2 regions of the Streptomyces sp. NPDC000134 genome follow, and region 2 is predicted to be linked to the other one. Evidence: riboswitches for the same ligand, from Rfam matches in the RefSeq annotation. Region 2 holds a riboswitch; the other holds the start of a gene.
The links. A riboswitch is a leader RNA that binds a small molecule or an ion and turns the genes downstream of it on or off. The one in region 2 is predicted to bind FMN.
Positions count from the first base shown of each region.

Region 1: linked by a shared signal. The riboswitch ahead of ACFY32_RS09080 (riboflavin synthase) and the one ahead of ribB (3,4-dihydroxy-2-butanone-4-phosphate synthase) in region 2 are both predicted to bind FMN.

Region 1 covers NZ_JBIAZN010000005.1:57,202-61,364, forward strand. Annotated here, with positions in the region: gene ACFY32_RS09070 (bifunctional 3,4-dihydroxy-2-butanone-4-phosphate synthase/GTP cyclohydrolase II) at 1-265, opposite strand, end outside; gene ACFY32_RS09075 (nicotinamide mononucleotide transporter family protein) at 262-906, opposite strand; gene ACFY32_RS09080 (riboflavin synthase) at 903-1,505, opposite strand; FMN riboswitch at 1,665-1,795, opposite strand; gene ACFY32_RS09085 (hypothetical protein) at 2,112-2,564, shown strand; gene ACFY32_RS09090 (ROK family transcriptional regulator) at 2,585-3,820, opposite strand; gene ACFY32_RS09095 (MFS transporter) at 3,948-4,163, shown strand, end outside.
Region 2 covers NZ_JBIAZN010000023.1:80,932-85,094, forward strand. Annotated here, with positions in the region: gene ACFY32_RS28685 (condensation domain-containing protein) at 1-1,001, shown strand, start outside; gene ACFY32_RS28690 (phosphopantetheine-binding protein) at 1,311-1,691, shown strand; FMN riboswitch at 1,801-1,929, shown strand; gene ribB (3,4-dihydroxy-2-butanone-4-phosphate synthase) at 2,049-2,705, shown strand; gene ACFY32_RS28700 (hypothetical protein) at 2,755-3,663, shown strand; gene ACFY32_RS28705 (cytochrome P450) at 3,664-4,163, shown strand, end outside.

The DNA of each region.
Region 1 (4,163 bases), on a different contig from region 2:
TCAGGCCGCGGCACTCGCTCATCATGAAGGCGACGATCTCCTCGGTCGCCTTCTCGGCGGCGATGACGAGGTCGCCCTCGTTCTCCCGGTCGGCGTCGTCGACGACCACGACCGGGCGGCCCGCGGCGATGTCGGAGACGGCCTGCTCGACGGGGTCCAGGACGAGTTCCCCGGGGACGTCGGCGCGGTAGAGGACGGGCGGGGCGAGCGGGGCGCCGCGCAGCGCCCCGCTCGGGGCGTCGGCGGGAGACCGGCGGGCGGTCATGCGGGCGCTCCTTCCATGACGGGCCGCTGTCCCTGGCGGGAGCGCAGCCACCAGTCGCGCATGCCCCACAGGACGAGCGCGCCGTAGACGACGTAGACGAAGCCGGAGAAGGCGAAGCCGTTGGCGAAGTTCAGCGGCACGCCGACCAGGTCGACGAGGAGCCAGGCGAACCAGAACTCGACCATGCCGCGGGCCTGGGCGTACATGGCGACGACGGTGCCGACGAAGATGTACGCGTCCGGCCAGGGGTCCCAGGAGAGGCTGGGTACGGCGGTGAAGAGGCCGCCGACCGCGAGGGTGCCGAGGGCGGCGGTGCCGAGCAGGGCGCCGCGCTCGCGCCAACTGGCGAAGCGGACGGCGACGGTGCCGTCCTGGCTCTGCCGCCGGCCCCGGTTCCACTGCCAGTAGCCCCACGCGGCGACGACCATGACGACGATCTGCTTGCCGGCGCTGCCGGAGAGGTGGGCGGTGGCGAAGGCCGCGAAGAGGATCAGGCCGGAGAGGAACTGCGCGGGCCAGCTCCAGATCGAGCGCCGCCAGCCGAGCGCGAGACCGATCAGACCTATCACGTTGCCGATCATGTCGGACCACTTGATGTGCTGGTCGAAGAGGACGAACGCTTCGGAATTGAGCCAGTTCACTGGGTGCCCCCCTGGGCGGCGAGCAGGCGCTCGACGTACTTGGCGATGACGTCCACTTCGAGGTTGACCGGGTCGCCGGGCTGCTTGCGGCCGAGCGTGGTCAGGGCGAGGGTGGTCGGGATGAGACTGACCGTGAAGGAGTCGGGGCCCGCGTCGACGACGGTGAGGCTGATGCCGTCGACGGTGATGGAGCCCTTCTCGACGACGTAGCGGGCGAGGTCCGCCGGCAGCGAGATCCTGACGATTTCCCAGTGCTCGGACGGCTCGCGGGCAAGGATCTCGCCGGTGCCGTCGACGTGGCCCTGCACGATGTGGCCGCCGAGGCGGTCGCCGACGGCGGTGGGGCGCTCCAGGTTGACGCGGGAGCCCACGGCGAGGGCGCCGAGGCTGGAGCGGTTCAGGGTCTCGGCCATGACGTCGGCGGTGAACTCGTCGCCCTCGTGGTCGACGACGGTGAGGCAGACGCCGTTGACGGCGATGGAGTCGCCGTGGCGCGCGCCTTCGGTGACCACGGGGCCGCGCAGCCGGAAACGACACGCGTCGCCGAGGGTCTCTACGGCGGTGACCTCGCCCAGCTCTTCGACGATTCCGGTGAACACTTCCCGGGTCCTCCCTGCCTCTTCGGGCACGGACTCCGGGGCTCTGCCGATGACGACAGAATGCACGGGCGACGGCATCCGGTGCGTCGCCCCTGATCGCGGAGCCGTCCCTGTGGACGGTTCCGTAAACAGTCGGCGGCACGCATGTATGCCCGCCCGCCGCGCACTGCCTCCCATCCGGACTTTAACCGTCGGTCCAGGAATTTCACCTGGTCAACCGGCCGCTGGAGGCGACCGGGTCGCGGACTGTAACCGCCGGTTCGGACTTTCACCGACCCCGGAGTGCGCTGCTTCTGGTACAGGGCCAGTGTGCCACGCCTGATCGTCGCCCAGGCGGGCGAGTGCTGTGGAGTGGCTCACAGGATCACCGCACCCGCCAAGTGGTCCATACCTATTGACGCTTTGGTCTAGTCCTCTTTACTGTCTGCGGGTCTGCGCGTCCTCCCCGCGAGACCGGCCCGGCGGCGGTGACGAAGGCCCTTGCCCGCCGCCGGGCCTCCCACCTCCGGCCGTGCGCGACGGCCGTGTGCGACGACCGTGCGGAACGGCGCGTCGGCGGGCATGCTCCCACCGGAGATCCCGACGAGCGGGGACGGACGTGGGGCGATGAACCGACGCGAGGGGCTGCGGGCGGGGCTGGGCGTGCTGGCGGGTACGCAGGTCCTGCTGGGGCTGTGGGTCCTGCTGCTGCCGGAGCTGTTCTGGAAGTGGCCCTGGGTGTCGCACCTGCCGCCCTACAACGAGCATCTGCTGCGGGACTTCGGCGGGGCGAGCCTGGCGGTGGCGGTCGTGCTGTGCGCGGCGGTGGCCACGATGGAACGGCGCCTGGTGCTGACCGCGCTGGTGGCCTACCTGGCCTCCTCGGTCCCCCACCTCCTCTTCCACGCCCGGCACTTGACGCCCCTGTCCACGGCGAGCGGCGCGGGCTTCCTGACGCTGCTGGGGGTGGCGGTGCTGCTGCCGACGGGGCTGCTGTGGGTGGCGGCGGGCGGTGCGGCGTTCGGCGCGGCGGGGAGTACGGCGGGCAAGGCGGACGGTACGGCGCAGGGAGAGCGGTAATGGCCCCGTGAACGGGACGCCTACCGCTGGGCGAACAGCTCCTCCTGGGCGCGGTCCCGAGCGGTCAGCAGGGCGCCGCGCAGCACGGCCTCGCCGCCCAGCAGGGTCGGGCGCACCTCGGTGGGCAGCGGGGACAGCCGGGCGAGCCGCTCGTGGACGCGGGCGGCGAGGGTGTCGCCGCCCGCGCGGCCGATCTCCCCGGCCAGCACCACACAGCCGGGGTCCAGCACGGAGACGACGGCCGCCGCCCCGAGGGCGATCCGCTCGGCCAGGTCGGCCAGGAACCGCCGGGCGGCGGGGTCGGCACCCCGCCGCCGCACGGCCTCCCGCAGCAGTTCCGCGGGGTCGGCCACGGAGGGCACGCCGGCCATGCCGCCCACCGCCCCCGCCTCGCGCGACGCCCCCGTCGCACGGGCCGGGCCCACCCCGTGAGCCGCCGCCAGCTCCCCCACCGCCGCCGCCCCCACCAGCGAGTGGAAGCCCCCGTCGCAGTCCGTGGCCGCCGGCAGGCCCGATGTGCCCGGCACCGGCAGGAAGCCGACCTCGCCCGCCCCGCCGGAGGCGCCCCGGCGCAGACTGCCGTCCAGGACGAGGGCGGCGCCGACGCCGAGGCCCAGCCAGAGCAGCACGAACGTGTCCCGGTCCCGGGCCGCCCCGTCCCGCTGTTCGGCGAGGGCGGCGAGGTTGGTCTCGTTCTCGACGCTGACGCGGGACTCCGGGAACCGTTCCTGGAGGGCGGTGACCAGTCGGCGGTGCCAGACGGGCAGGCCGGTGGAGGGCCGCAGCTCGCCCGTGCCGGGGTCGATCAGGCCGGGGGCGCCGATGCCGACCGTGTGCAGCCGCTCGGCCCCGGCCTCCTTGGCGGCCCGCTCGACGAGGGCGACCGCCTGCTCCAGCGCGGGGCCCGTGCCCATGGCGCCGTCGATCGGCACGGACGCCTCGGCGAGCACCCGGCCGACCAGGTCGGACACGAGCACGGAGACGCCCTCGGTACGCACGTCGAGCGCGGCGAGATGGGCGCGGTCGGCGACGATTCCGTACAGCTTGGCGTTGGGGCCGCGGCGCTGCTCGCCGGACTTCCCGACGACGGCGATGAGGCCGGCGGCGGTGAGGCGTTCGACGAGGTCGGCCACGGTGGGCCGGGACAGCCCCGTCATCTGCTTGAGCTGGGTGGCCGTCAGCGCGCCCTCCTGCACGAGCAGTCGCAGGGCGAGCCGGTCGTTGATGGCTCGGGCGGTGCTCGGGGAAGCGGGCATGGCCGGAATCCTTCCAGATCGGCGGGCGCGGGGCCCGCGATCCGATACTCCCTATCTATCAGGCAGGCTCCCTGATAGTTTACCGGCGCAGGCGCGATCGAGGACACGGTGGGAGGGTCCGGCGGACATGAGTGCAGTGGTCTACTCGGCGGTCGAGGTCAGGCGCGCACGGTTCGCCGTGGCCGCGGTGTTCGCGGTGCACGGCGCGGTCACCGGCTCGTTCGCGACCCGCGTGCCCTGGATTCAGGATCACGCCGGGGTGAGCGCCGGTCAGTTGGGTCTCGCCCTGGCGTTCCCCGCGCTCGGCGCGTCGCTCGCCATGCCGCTGGCCGGCGGCATCAGC
Region 2 (4,163 bases):
AGGAGTTCGCCCGCCGCTTCACCGTGGTCACCGACGGCGGACGCCCGGCGTACGCGGTCATCGTCGTCGACCACATCGTCGCCGACGGCTACGGACTGGCCCGGCTGCGCGCCGAGGCCGCCGCCCTGATGGGCGCCGACGACCCCGACGGCAGGCGTCAACTGGACGAAACCCCGGCCCGGCCGGTGGACTTGGCCCGTCTCCAACGCTCCGCCGCCCAACGCCCGCGCCGCGAGGCGGCCCTCGGCCACTGGCGCGACCTGCTGCGCACGCTGCCTCAGGAGCTGTTCCCGGTGCCGGACGAGGCAGGTCACCACCCCGGCCGTATCGAGGCCGTCCTTCGCTCTCCCGGCGCACGGACCGGGCTCGGCGCGGCGGCCCGGCGGCTCGGCGTACCGCCCCAGACCGTCCTCCTCGCCCTGACCTCACTCGCCACGGCGGCCGTGACCGGAACCGAACAGGTCGTCCACACGCTCCAGTCGAGCAACCGCTTCACCGCACCCTGGCGCACCATCGTCAGCTCCATGAACCAGTACGTGCCCCTGGCGCTGAAACCCGGAGCCGCTCCCTTCGCCCGATATGTCCGGCGAGTCCACGGAGCCGCCCTGAAGGCGTACCGACTCGGCACGTACGACATCGACACGGTGACCGGCCTGGTGCTCACCGAGCGGGGGATCGTGCTGGGCTTCGACCACTTCTTCAACTTCATGGCCCATGACGTCCCCGGCGATCCGCAGGGACTCGGAGGCGGGACCCGGCGGATCGAGACCACCCGCCCCTACCGCCAGATCGGCCCGCGCCTGGACGTCAAGGTCCGCGGCGGCCCCGAGATGCCGCTCGTCGTACGCGCCGACCCCGGACTCCTCCCGCGGACCGGCCTGCACGCGCTGCTCGCCTGGTACGACGACGAACTGCACCGCTTGGCGACCGACGGCGCGGCCACGACGGACGGCCTGCTCGACAGGTGCCGGTCCGCTGTCTGCCCCGGGGCCGAGCGATGACAGGACTTCCCCTTTCCCACGCCCAACGGCGGCTGCGGTTCCTGGAGCAGGTGGGGGCCGGGGGAGTGGCCTACCGTCTGGCCGAGGGCATACGGCTGACAGGGCCGCGACCTGGACGCCTGCGCCCACCAGGACCTCCCCTTCGACCTCCTGGTCGAGACGCTCAACCCCAGCCGGTCCCTGGCCCACCACCCGCTGTTCCAGGTCCTGCTCGCCTTCGAGAGCCGGGAACCCGGCCGGGCGACCGGCGGCTCGTGGCGTACGTCGTGCCGGCGGCCGGACGCCCCGTCGTCGCCGCCGAGGTGAGACGTGCCGTGGCCGCGGTGCTGCCCGAGGGAGGAAGGGCTGCCGCTGACGGTGAACGGCAAGGTCGACCGCGTCCGGCTGCCCGTGCCCGACCACGGCGCCGGCACGACGGGCGGCGCCCCGCGAGACGACCGTGGGGAGGCGCTGTGCCGGTTGTTCGGCGAGGTGCTCGGTGTGGAGCCGGTCGGACCCGAGGACGGGTTCTTCGAACTGGGCGGCCACTCGCTGCTCGCCGTACGGCTGGTGGCGCGGCTCCGGGCCGAGCCGGGCCGTGAGGTGGCCGTCCGGGACGTCTTCGGCCATCCGACCGTACGGGGGGTGGCCGGATGCCTCGACGGGCCCGCCACGGCACGCCCCGTACTCCGGCGCCGGGCGGCCGCATGACCGAACGCGTTATCGGCCGAGAACCGGTGTTTGCGCGCGGGAGGGGATGGAACAGCTTGGCGCGGCACATGGGCCTGTGGCAGCATATAGCTGCCAAAATCAATCCACACAACGCAAGCGGGGTTCGGTGCAATTCCGAACCGGCGGTGAAAGCCCGCGACCCGGTCGAAGCCATCGACCGGTTGACCCGATGGAATTTCGGGGCCGACGGTTAAAGTCCGGAAGGGAGTTTGCGTGTGTTGGCATTCTGGTGTACACCGGCGCGTTCACCCGGCCGGTGGCCCTGGGCTGTCGCGCTCTTCCGCTCCTGACCTCGCTCGCGCTTGGTGCAAGGCCATGTCGGAAGAGGAGATGGGGATGTTCCCTCTCGAAAGCGTCGAGGACGCCATCGACGCCGTGCGGGCCGGAAGGCCGGTCGTGGTGGCGGATGACAATGACCGGGAGAACGAGGGCGATCTGATCTTCGCCGCCCAGCACGCCACCCCGGAACTGCTCGCCTTCATGGTGCGCCACACCTCGGGATATGTGTGCGCGCCCTTGACCCCGCAGGACTGCGACCGCCTCGAACTGCCGCCGATGTACTCCATCAATCAGGACCGGCGCGGTACGGCTTACACCGTGACCGTGGACGCCCGGGAAGGTGTCACCACCGGAATTTCGGCCGCCGACCGTGCCCACACCATCCGGCTGCTCGCCGATCCGGCCACCACGGCCGGAGACCTGTGCCGGCCGGGCCACGTGGTGCCGCTGCGCGGTGTCCCGGGCGGCGTCCTGCGCCGGACCGGGCACACCGAGGCGACGCTCGATCTCGTACGCCTGGCCGGGTGCCACCCGGCGGGTGTGCTGTGCGAGCTGGTCAACGACGACGGGACCATGAAACGCCTGCCCGATCTGCGCCGCTTCGCCGACGAGTTCCAGTTGCCGCTGATCACCGTCGCCCAGTTGGTCCAGTACCGCCGCAAGACCGGTGACACACACGACGAACGCGTCCTGGCCGTGGGCGTCGCGAGGTGACCCGTACCGACCGCTGAGTCGAGAACCCATCCGCAGCATCGGAGGTACCGTGGAAGTTCGCCGCCCTGACGCAGGACCGGACCGGCCGCAGCGCTCCGCCAGGCCCGAGGGCCTGCACATCGCCCTCATGGGCATCGACGGAGCGGGCAAGAGCACGATCGCCGTCGAACTGGCCGAATCCCTGCGGGCGGGCGGCCACGAGGTGGAAATCGTCAACTTCAAGCGGGCCATGGCGGGCGCGGAACCGGCCACCTCCGGTGTGCTGTCCCACGTGGCGTTCGCCGCCCTGCGCGCCCAGTACGCCGAGGCCGTGCCGGCGGACCCCCTCAACGATCTCGGCGCGCTGCTGGCCGGTGACGACGACGCCGCCAAGTTCTCCGAGATCGAGGAGCGGCTGCGCGCGGTGGACGTCGCGGCCAACAGCGCGCGGCCCCTGCTCTCCTCGGCCGTCCTGGAGATCGTCGGCGGCTTCTGGGTGCACAGCTATGTCGAGTCACGGCTGCGCGACGGCGTGGTCGTCGTCAACGACAGCTTCGGGTACAAACACGTCCTGAAGAACGTGTTGCTGGCCCAGCGCATGTCCGGTCCCGGCTCCCCCGAGCACACCGAGGCGCAGCGCGTCCTGGACACCGCCAGAGGGCTCTTCCACGCGCTGTTCGGGCCGACGTACGGCTACTGGGTCGACACCGATCCACGGCTGGCCGTGCGCTGGCGGGCGGCCACCGGCGATGTCACCACCCCGTTCGAGAGCTACGGTCTTGCCGGGGAGCACGGTGACGCTTCCTTCCTCGCGATGCAGGACCACTGCCGCGACGCCTTCCGGCAGGCCGCGCACGGGTGGCGGTGGCAGACCGTCGCCCTGGCGGACGTTCCGAAGGACGAGAACATCTCCGGAGCTGTCCGACGGATCGAGCAGGACGCCCTGGGCCACCTCGAACGGGTTCGGGCAGCACGGTAGATGAGTAGCGGATACGCCACCGAGAACAGGGGACTCGCCTGGCTGCGCCGGTGCCTCGCCGAGGAGCGGAAGGAGGCCGGACTGGCCTTCAACCCGTTCCGTGACGCCTTTCAGCGGGCCCCCGAAGAGGTCTACGCGCAGTTACGGGAGCGCAGCCCGGTCCACTACAGCCGCCTGCTGGACTGCTGGGTGGTCACTCGGTACGACGACGTCGCCCGAGTCCTGCGCGACCACATCGTCTTCCGCAGCAGCCCGGACGCGACCACCCAGGATCTCGTCGATCCCTACGTCACACTCGACCCCGGCCGCCCCTCCCTGTTCATGCTCGACCCGCCCGACCACACCCGGCTGCGCGGCGCCGTGCGCGAAACCTTCGGGCCCGAGGCGCTACGGCGTCTGGCCCCGCGCCTGGAGGAGTGCGTCCGTCAGGTCGTGTGCTCTTTGGGCTGGGCGGGTGACCGGGTCGATCTGGTCCCGCGGTTCGCCACCGTGATCCCGCT